One region of the Amycolatopsis speibonae genome, then DNA from elsewhere that is predicted to be linked to it. Evidence: riboswitches for the same ligand, from Rfam matches in the RefSeq annotation. Region 1 holds a riboswitch; the other holds the start of a gene.
What was found. A riboswitch is a leader RNA that binds a small molecule or an ion and turns the genes downstream of it on or off. The one in region 1 is predicted to bind cobalamin.
Positions count from the first base shown of each region.

Region 1 (4,265 bases):
GCCGTAGGTTTCGTGGCGTTTGAGGCCGAACTCGACGCCGAAGCGCATGAAGTCCAGCGCGTGCCCGATGACCGGCGGGCCTTCGTCGCCGAGGACGGGTTTGAGGCCCGGCGGGGCGGGCGCGAGTTCGCGGACCGGCCAGGTCGCGCCGAGCCAGCGCTGGTCGACCGAACGCGGCAGAGGGATCGAGGTGAGCGGCGGAACCCGCTCGCGCAGTGCCCCGGTGACCTTTTCGACGGCGTTCGCCATGGTGACCATCTCCCCGTTGAGACCGGTTACCGCTCCACCATCGCACCCTTATTGACGTCCTGACAATACCTGGGGAGAAGTCCGTGAAGGCCTCCTTCCCTACTCTCAGAGTAGGGAAGGAGGCCTTCACGGAACGGTCAGCCCAGTTCGGCGCGGACCGCGTTCGCGGCCGCGACCAGGTTCCGCAGGGCGGGCTCGACCTCGGCGTAGCCGCGGGTCTTCAGACCGCAGTCCGGGTTGACCCAGATCCGCTCGGCGGGCACCGCGCCGACGGCGGTCCGCAGCAGCCCGCTGACCTCGTCGACGTCGGGGACACGCGGCGAGTGGATGTCGTACACGCCAGGCCCGACGCCTCGGCCGAAGCCCGCCGCGCCCAGGTCGGTGACGACCTCCATCTTCGACCGTGCGGCTTCGATGCTGGTGACGTCGGCGTCGAGCGCGTCGATCGCCTTGACCACCTCACCGAACTCCGAGTAGCACATGTGCGTGTGGATCTGCGTCGCGTCGTCGATCCCTGACGTCGCCAGCCGGAACGACGAAACCGCCCACGCGAAGTAGGCCTCGTGGGCCGCCGCGCGCAGGGGAAGCAACTCCCGCAGCGCCGGCTCGTCCACCTGGATGACGCGGATGCCCGCCTCCTGCAGGTCGTGCACCTCGTCGCGGATGGCCAGCGCCACCTGACGGGCGGTCTCGCCCAGCGGCTGGTCGTCGCGGACGAACGACCACGCCAGGATCGTCACCGGCCCGGTCAGCATCCCCTTGACCGGCTTCGTGGTCAGGCTCTGCGCGTAGCGCGCCCACTCGACGGTCATCGGCTCCGGGCGCGAGACGTCGCCGTACAGGATCGGCGGCCGCACGCACCGCGAGCCATAGGACTGCACCCAGCCGAAGTCGGTGGCGGCGAACCCGGCCAGCCGCTCGGCGAAGTACTGCACCATGTCGTTGCGTTCGGGCTCGCCGTGCACCAGCACGTCGAGGCCGAGGTCCTCCTGCAACCGGATGACGTGCTCGATCTCCGCCTTCATCGCGGCCTCGTAGCCCGCGTCGTCCAGCGAACCCGCCTTGTGCGCGGCCCGTGCTTTGCGGACCTCGGTGGTCTGCGGGAACGAGCCGATCGTCGTGCTCGGCAACGGCGGCAGCCCCAGTGCGTCCTGCTGCGCCACCGCGCGCCGGGCGTAAGGGGAGCGGACGGTGTCCTCCGGCCGCAACGCCTCCAGCCGGGCCCGCACTCCGGCGTCGGCCAGGTCGGCTGCCGTGGCACGGTCCGTGGCCGCGGTGCGGGCGGCGGAAAGGTCGACGCTCTCTTCGGTCAGCGCGCGGCCGAGCAGGACGACCTCGTCGACCTTCTGCTTGGCGAAGGCGAGCCAGCCCTTGAGACGCGGGTGGAGCCCATCCTCCCGCTCGACGTCGTAGGGCACGTGCAGCAGCGAGCACGATGTCGAGACGCTGACCGATTTCGCGGTGCCGAGCAGCGTCGCCGCCCGGCTGAGCGCGCGGGTCGGGTCGGTGCGCCAGACATTGCGCCCGTCCACGACCCCGGCCAGGACCTCCTTGTCGCGCAAGGCCGGCTCGGCCGCCACGGCGTCCGCAAAGGACTCATCGGTGACGAGGTCGACGGCGAGCGCGTCGATCGGGGAGCGGGCCAGCACGCCCAGACCGCGACCGAGGCCGCCGAAGTACCCGGCGACCAGGATCTTCGGCCGCGTCGTCTCCTTCGCGAGCCGGTGGTAGGCGCGGATGAGCGCGTTGAGCTCCTGCTCCGTGCGGTCCGCGGCGAAGGCGGGTTCGTCGAACTGGACCCACTCGACGCCTTCGTCATGCAGGCGCCTCAGCAGTTCGACGTAGCCGTCGAGGAGGTTGTCGAGCAGATCCAGTGGGCGAAAGCCCTCCGGGGCGCTCTCGGCCGCCTTCGCGAGCAGCAGGAACGTCACCGGGCCCACCAGCACGGGCCGCGTCTCGACGCCGATCGCGCGGGCTTCGCGGTACTCGTCGAGCGGCTTGGTGCCGGTGAGCGAGAACGTCGTGTCCGGGCCGAGTTCGGGGACGATGTAGTGGTAGTTCGTGTCGAACCACTTCGTCATCTCCATCGCCGGAGCGTCCTGCACTCCGCGCGCGGCGGCGAAGTAGGCGTCGAGTGGCGAAAGACCGAGAGTCGTGAAGCGCTCCGGCAGCGCCCCGAACAGCTCGGTGGTGTCGAGCACCTGGTCGTAATGGGAGAACGTGTTGGATGGGACAGAGTCCAGCCCGGCGTCCTTGAGCTCCCGCCAGGTCCGCGTACGCAGCGCGCGGCCGGTGTCCAGCAGTTCGGCCTCGGCTATCTTGCCCGCCCAGTAGCGTTCGAGTGAACGCTTGAGTTCCCTGTCCGGTCCGATCCGGGGATAGCCCAGCACTGTCGTGCCGATTTCGGTCACAGCTCTCTCCTCGCGAGCTTGTCGTCAGAGCCCGGAGCCGCGCACAGGAGTGACCGCCGTTCGGTCGTGCCCATCCCACGAGGCCCGGACTCACGTACGCCGTCGGCGCACGTACCACGGGCAGGTCTTCGGACTCGTGGGCGACTCGCTCGCTCCTACCGGCCGTCGCTTCCCGGGTGCCATACCCAGTGCTTTACCGTGTCTCGCACGGTGACGGCTTTCGTTCCCACATACCGCTGCGGGGCAGTCCCGGATTCACACCGGGTTCCCTGTTACCTCGACCGGCCTGGGAGGCCGGTCGAACCAGTAGCACCTTGCAGCGTACTCAGGCCCGCTAGTGGCCCGCTGGACCTGTGACGAACCGGACGGCACGCGTGATCAGAGACGGGACACGCGTGTCTGGAGACGGAACACGCCGGGCGGAAGTCCGCCCGGCGTGTTCCGTGTTCGATCACGTGAGTTCGGGGATCAGTCCCAGTCGAGGGCACCGCCGGACTGGTACTCGATGACGCGGGTCTCGAAGAAGTTCTTCTCCTTCTTGAGGTCCATCGCCTCCGACATCCACGGGAACGGGTTCTCCGTCTCGCCGAAGATCGGCTGGAGACCGATCTGCTGCGCGCGACGGTCGGTGATGAAGTGCATGTACTGCTCGATCAGTTCGGCCGACAGCCCGAGCATGCCGCGCGGCATGGTGTCGCGGGCGTAGGCGACCTCGAGCTCGCACGCGTCGGTCAGCATGCCGCGGATCTCGGCCTGGAACTCTTCGGTCCACAGGTGCGGGTTCTCGATCTTGATCTGGTTGATGCAGTCGATGCCGAAGTTCAGGTGGATCGACTCGTCGCGCAGGATGTACTGGTACTGCTCGGCGATGCCGATCATCTTGTTCCGGCGGCCGAGCGAGAGGATCTGCGCGAAGCCGGTGTAGAACCACATGCCCTCGAAGATCACGTAGAACGCGACCAGGTCACGCAGGAAGTTCTGGTCGGCCTCGGGGGTGCCGGTCTCGAAGTCCGGGTTCTCCAGGTTCTGCGTGTACTTGAGCGCCCACGCGTCCTTCTCCGAGATGGAGGGGACCTCGCGGTACATGTTGAACAGCTCGCCCTCGACCAGGCCGAGGCTCTCGCAGATGTACTGGAAGGTGTGCGTGTGCACGGCCTCCTCGAACGCCTGGCGCAGCAGGTACTGGCGGCATTCGGGGTTGGTGATCTGGCGGTACACCGCGAGCACGATGTTGTTGGCCACCAGCGATTCCGCGGTGGCGAAGAAGCCGAGGTTGCGCTTGAGCATGGTGCGCTCGTCCTCGGTGAGGCCGTCGGCCGACTTCCACAGCGCGATGTCGGCCTGCATGGCGACCTCGGTCGGCATCCAGTGGTTGTTGCAGCCGGCGAGGTACTTCTCCCACGCCCAGGTGTACTTCATCGGCAGCAGCTGGTTGACGTCGGCGCGGGCGTTGATCATCCGCTTGTCGTCGACGTTGATGCGGGCGGCGCCGACTTCGATCTCGCCGAGGCCGGTGGCGTCGGTGGAAGCGTCAAAGGTGGTCATACAGAGGCTCACTTCACGAGTGGGGTCGTGAGTGGCGATTCGGGTTCCAACCCGAATCGC
Region 1 covers NZ_JBHRWK010000012.1:291,926-296,190, forward strand. The annotation lists gene ACFOSH_RS07190 (cytochrome P450) at 1-249, opposite strand, end outside; gene metE (5-methyltetrahydropteroyltriglutamate--homocysteine S-methyltransferase) at 387-2,660, opposite strand; cobalamin riboswitch at 2,763-2,983, opposite strand; gene ACFOSH_RS07200 (ribonucleotide-diphosphate reductase subunit beta) at 3,129-4,205, opposite strand.

Region 2 (4,265 bases), on a different contig from region 1:
GTAGGCCTGCACGGCTTCCGGCGTGAGCAGGAACTTCGACGCCCGGGCGACCGTGTCCGGCTGCTCGTCCAGCGCCCGCAAGGCCAGCACGAGATCGGCTGTCGCGTCGTAGTCGACGTAGGTCTTGCCGTCCTCGGTGACCTCGACGTGGTCGCCGCCGACGAGCCGGTTCGTCAGGTACGCGCCGAGCCGGGAAGCCGCGTTGGCCGTGTCCGGGATCGCGACCGGGGTGGCGATCGCGGTCGGCGGCGGGACACGGGCGCCGGTCGACGCCCTCGGCGTGACGGTCTTCTTGGGTTTCGGCGTCACGGTCTTCGGTGCGGGGGTCTTCGGCGCGGGCTTGCCCGGCTCGGGCTTGACCGCGGGCGGGGTGCTCGTGACGGTGACCGTGCTGGGCGCGGGCGGGCTGGTCGCCGGGGACGAGGACGTGCCCGGCGTCGGCGTCACCGACGTCGTCGTGGTGGTCGTGGTCGTCGTTGTGGTCGTCGTCGTTGTTGTTGTGGTGGTGGTGCTGCTGGTCGGCGCCGGGTCGCTCGTGGTCGAGGTCGGTGTGCCGGTGGTCGTACTCGGTTCGGACGACGTCGAGGTCGGTGTTTCCGAGGCGCTGCTCGTCGGCGGCAGGCCGCCGCCCTTCGCGAGCGTGTAGAAGCCGACCTGTGACAACCCGAGCGAAGCCTGGGCGCTCGCGCGGATCCAGGTGTCGAGCCCGCTGATGCCCGAAGCGCGAGCGGCCTCGTAGGAAGCCGGGTTGTAGGCGATCGCGCCGAGGTCGCCCGCGAGTTTGTTGCCGGAGTCGGCCGCGGCGTTCGCCTGCGCGGCTTTGAGGAACCGCACGCCCTTGTCCACCGCCGCGTCCGCGCCGCCCGCGTCGGCCAGTCCCTGGAGGATCATGCCGGTGCTGTTGGTGTTCGGCGCTTCGGTGCCGACGCCGCCGCCCCAGCCGCCGCCTGGGGTCTGGTTCCCCTTGAGCCAAGCGACGGTCTTGGCGATCGGGGCGTCGAGACCGGCCGCGCCCGCCTTCTTCGCGGCCAGCATCGCCGAGAGGGCCAGACCGGTGGCGTCGCCGTCGGACGGGGAGAGGTCGAGCGGTTTGCCCTCGTCGCAGGTCGAGACCTTGTGGCCGTCCGGGGTGACGTGGTCGCCGGTCTCCTTCGTCGGGATGTAGGCGAAGAAGACGCGGAAGTAGCCCTCGGAACACTGCTGGGTCAGCAGCTTGTCGATCGCGAGCTGGTCGTTCTCACCGGTCGCGGCGAGGCCGATGACGCCGAGGGCCTGGCCGAACATGTTCGCGTTGTTGCTCACCGAACCGGCGAGGTCGGGATCCTTCGAGTAGTCGCTGACCCGGCCCTTGTCCGGGCCCTTGCGCATGATCGCGCCCTGGGTCTCGGCGACCATGTCGTAGCCGTCGAAGTTCCGGGGGTTCCGGCCGGAGACCTGCGCGGCGACCAGGGTCTTGGCCGCGGCACCGCCGACGATGACCTTGTCGTACCCGGCACCGGGGGCGAGACCGTCCCAGGTGAAGTAGTCGGTGGCGTGGCCTTGGTCGTCGAGGAACTTCGCGATCGGCTCGGCCTTCGCACCGTCACCCGACGCGTACATCGAGAACAGCACGTCGATCATCAGGCCGTGGTCGGGCAGTTCGCCGCCGTTGGGGTTCTCGAGCGTGCCGTCCGGCTTCAGCTTCGTCGCGAGCCAGCGGGAGTTCGACTTCGCCGCGCCGGGGTCGTTCGCGGCCGTCGCCGTTCCGGTGAGCAGCGCGGCGACCACGCCGACGCTGACGGCGAACGCCGATGCGGCCAGGTACCCGCGGCGCATGGCTCCTCCTTGCGGCATGACGGAGGACAGGCGCGGGACGCCGCAGTCACCCCTGTTTATCGCGACAGTGGTCCGGACTTCTGGTTGGTTCATCCGCCCGTGCGGTACCCCGGCTCGCCCTGGTGAAGGGCCCACGGTTGCGCGACAGCGCCGGATTTCGACCGGCTTCCCCGTCACGGGCGGCGGTGTTGAAGTTGTCGAGCCCGCCGAGGTTAACACCCGATTACCTGCGGCAGGCACCGCTGACCAGGTCGGTTGCCAGGATCACATCGTCACTCGCGCCCGGCGGTACCCCGGCGCCGGTCCGGGATGAGATTCTTCGGGTCGTCCGATTCAGCGCGGTCGTGGGGGAAGTCCGGTGAGAGTCCGGCGCTGTCCCGCAACGGTATGCCCTCCAGGCGAGCCCGGTCACCCACGTCGCGCGGTGTCACCGACTCCTGTCGAGGAAATGCGGGAAAGGGTTCTCATGAGACGTTTGGTCCTCACTGTCGCCATGCTGTGCGGCATCGGGCTGGTCGCCGCCCCCGTGGCGAACGCGGCCACCCACAACAAGGCGGACGCCGCCGCGGGCTGGCTCGCCAGGCAGCTGACCGACGGGGAAAGGTTCGAGGCCGACTTCGGCGGCCAGAAGTTCCCCGACCAGGGCCTGACGATCGACGCGATCTTCGCGTTCGCCGCCGCCGGGGTGTCGGACACGAACGCGGGCAAGGCGATCACCTGGCTGGCGAAGCCGGAGATCACCACCGGCTACGTCGGCGGCGGCACCGAGGCCTACGCGGGCGCGCACGCCAAGCTGCTGCTCGCCGCGCAGATCCGGGGCAAGAACCCGGCGTCGTTCGGCGGCGTCGACCTCAAGGCGGGACTGCTCTCGCTGCTCACACCGTCCGGCCGGTTCTCCGACCGGTCCGAATACGGCGACTACTCCAACGCCTTCTCGCAGTCGCTCGCGCTGCTGGCGCTGGACCGCACCCCCGCCGGCGCCCCCGCGGCGGCCGTGACGTTCCTCGCGGGCACCCAGTGCGCGGACGGCGGCTTCCCGCTGAACTTCGGCGAAGCGACCTGCGCGAGCGACGTCGACTCGACCGCGATGGTCGTGCAGGCCTTGCGCGCCACCGGTGACGCGGTGAACGCCGGCGAGGGCACCTCCTGGCTGGTCACCAAGCAGCACGCGAACGGCGGCTTCGGCGTCGGCACAAACGCTCCGAACGCCAACAGCACCGGCCTCGCCGCCGAAGCGCTGGCAGGCCACCGTCCCGCCGCCGCGGTCAAGGCGCGGGAATTCCTCCGGTCGCTGCAGACCGGCTGCACCGGTGCCGAAGCGGACCGCGGCGCGATCGCCTACGACGCCACCGGCCTCAACCCGGCGACCGCCTCGCGCGCGACCGCGCAGGCGATCCTCGGCCTGGCCAGGATTCCGCTGAGCGACCTGCACGGCGGTGGCCGTCCGCAGGCCCCGGTGCTCGCCTGCCCGTGACGTCACCTCGTGAGTGGTACGGACGGTTCTAACCGTCGTTACCACTCACGAGGTCCTGGGCCCCCTTCATTGCGCCTAACGCTGTGAAGGCCTCCTTCCCTACCTTCAGGGTAGGCAAGGAGGCCTTCACGGACCGAACCTGCGATCGACCGCAGACGCCACTCACGAGGCTGTTGTCAGGCGCGCAACGGCTCGATGGTCTTCGCCAGTTCGTCCAGGCGCTCCAAGGTCTCCGCCTCGGGCAGCGTCGGCAGGATGAGGGAGACCTCGTCGACCCCGGCATCGGCGAGGCGTCGCAGCAGGTCGGGGTCCGCCGGAGCGCCGAACACGCTGATCCGGACGTCTTCGCGGCCTTGGTCGGCGAGCCAGGACCGGACGCGGCGCAGTTCCTCGGGCGGCGTCACGAAATGCGGAAGCCAGCCGTCGGCGTGCTCGGCGAGCCGTTTGAGCCCGGCGGGGCCCTGACCGGCGACGTAGATCGGCGGATGCGGTTTCCGCACCGGCTTCGGCCACGCGTAGACCGGGTCGAAGTCGATGTGCTTGCCGTGGAACTCCGCCTCGTCCTCGGTCCAGATCTCCTTGAGCGCCTGGAGTTGCTCGGTCAACAGCGCGCCACGGGTCCGCGGGTCGACGCCGTGGTTGCGCATCTCCTCGATGTTCCAGCCCGCCCCGACGCCGAAGATCACCCGTCCGTCGGAGAGCAGGTCGAGGCTGGCGATCTCCTTGGCCGTGTAGAACAGGTCGCGCTGGATCATCAGGGCGACCGCGGTGCCCAGCCGGAGATTCGAGGTGACCGTCGCGGCGGCGGTCAGCGCGATGAACGGGTCGAGGTTGCGCAGCGCGCCTCGCGGCAGCTCACCGGCGGGGTACGGGGTCTCCCTGCTGACCGGGATATGGGAGTGTTCGGGCAGGTAGAGGGAGTCGAAGCCCTTCTCCTCCAACGCCGCTCCCAGCACGTGCGGCCGGATTCCCTCGT
Region 2 covers NZ_JBHRWK010000049.1:44,554-48,818, forward strand. The annotation lists gene ACFOSH_RS28740 (hypothetical protein) at 1-1,815, opposite strand, end outside; cobalamin riboswitch at 1,897-2,011, opposite strand; cobalamin riboswitch at 2,123-2,249, shown strand; gene ACFOSH_RS28745 (prenyltransferase/squalene oxidase repeat-containing protein) at 2,282-3,289, shown strand; gene ACFOSH_RS28750 (LLM class F420-dependent oxidoreductase) at 3,466-4,265, opposite strand, start outside.
Region 2: another riboswitch for cobalamin. It lies ahead of ACFOSH_RS28745 (prenyltransferase/squalene oxidase repeat-containing protein); the one in region 1 lies ahead of metE (5-methyltetrahydropteroyltriglutamate--homocysteine S-methyltransferase).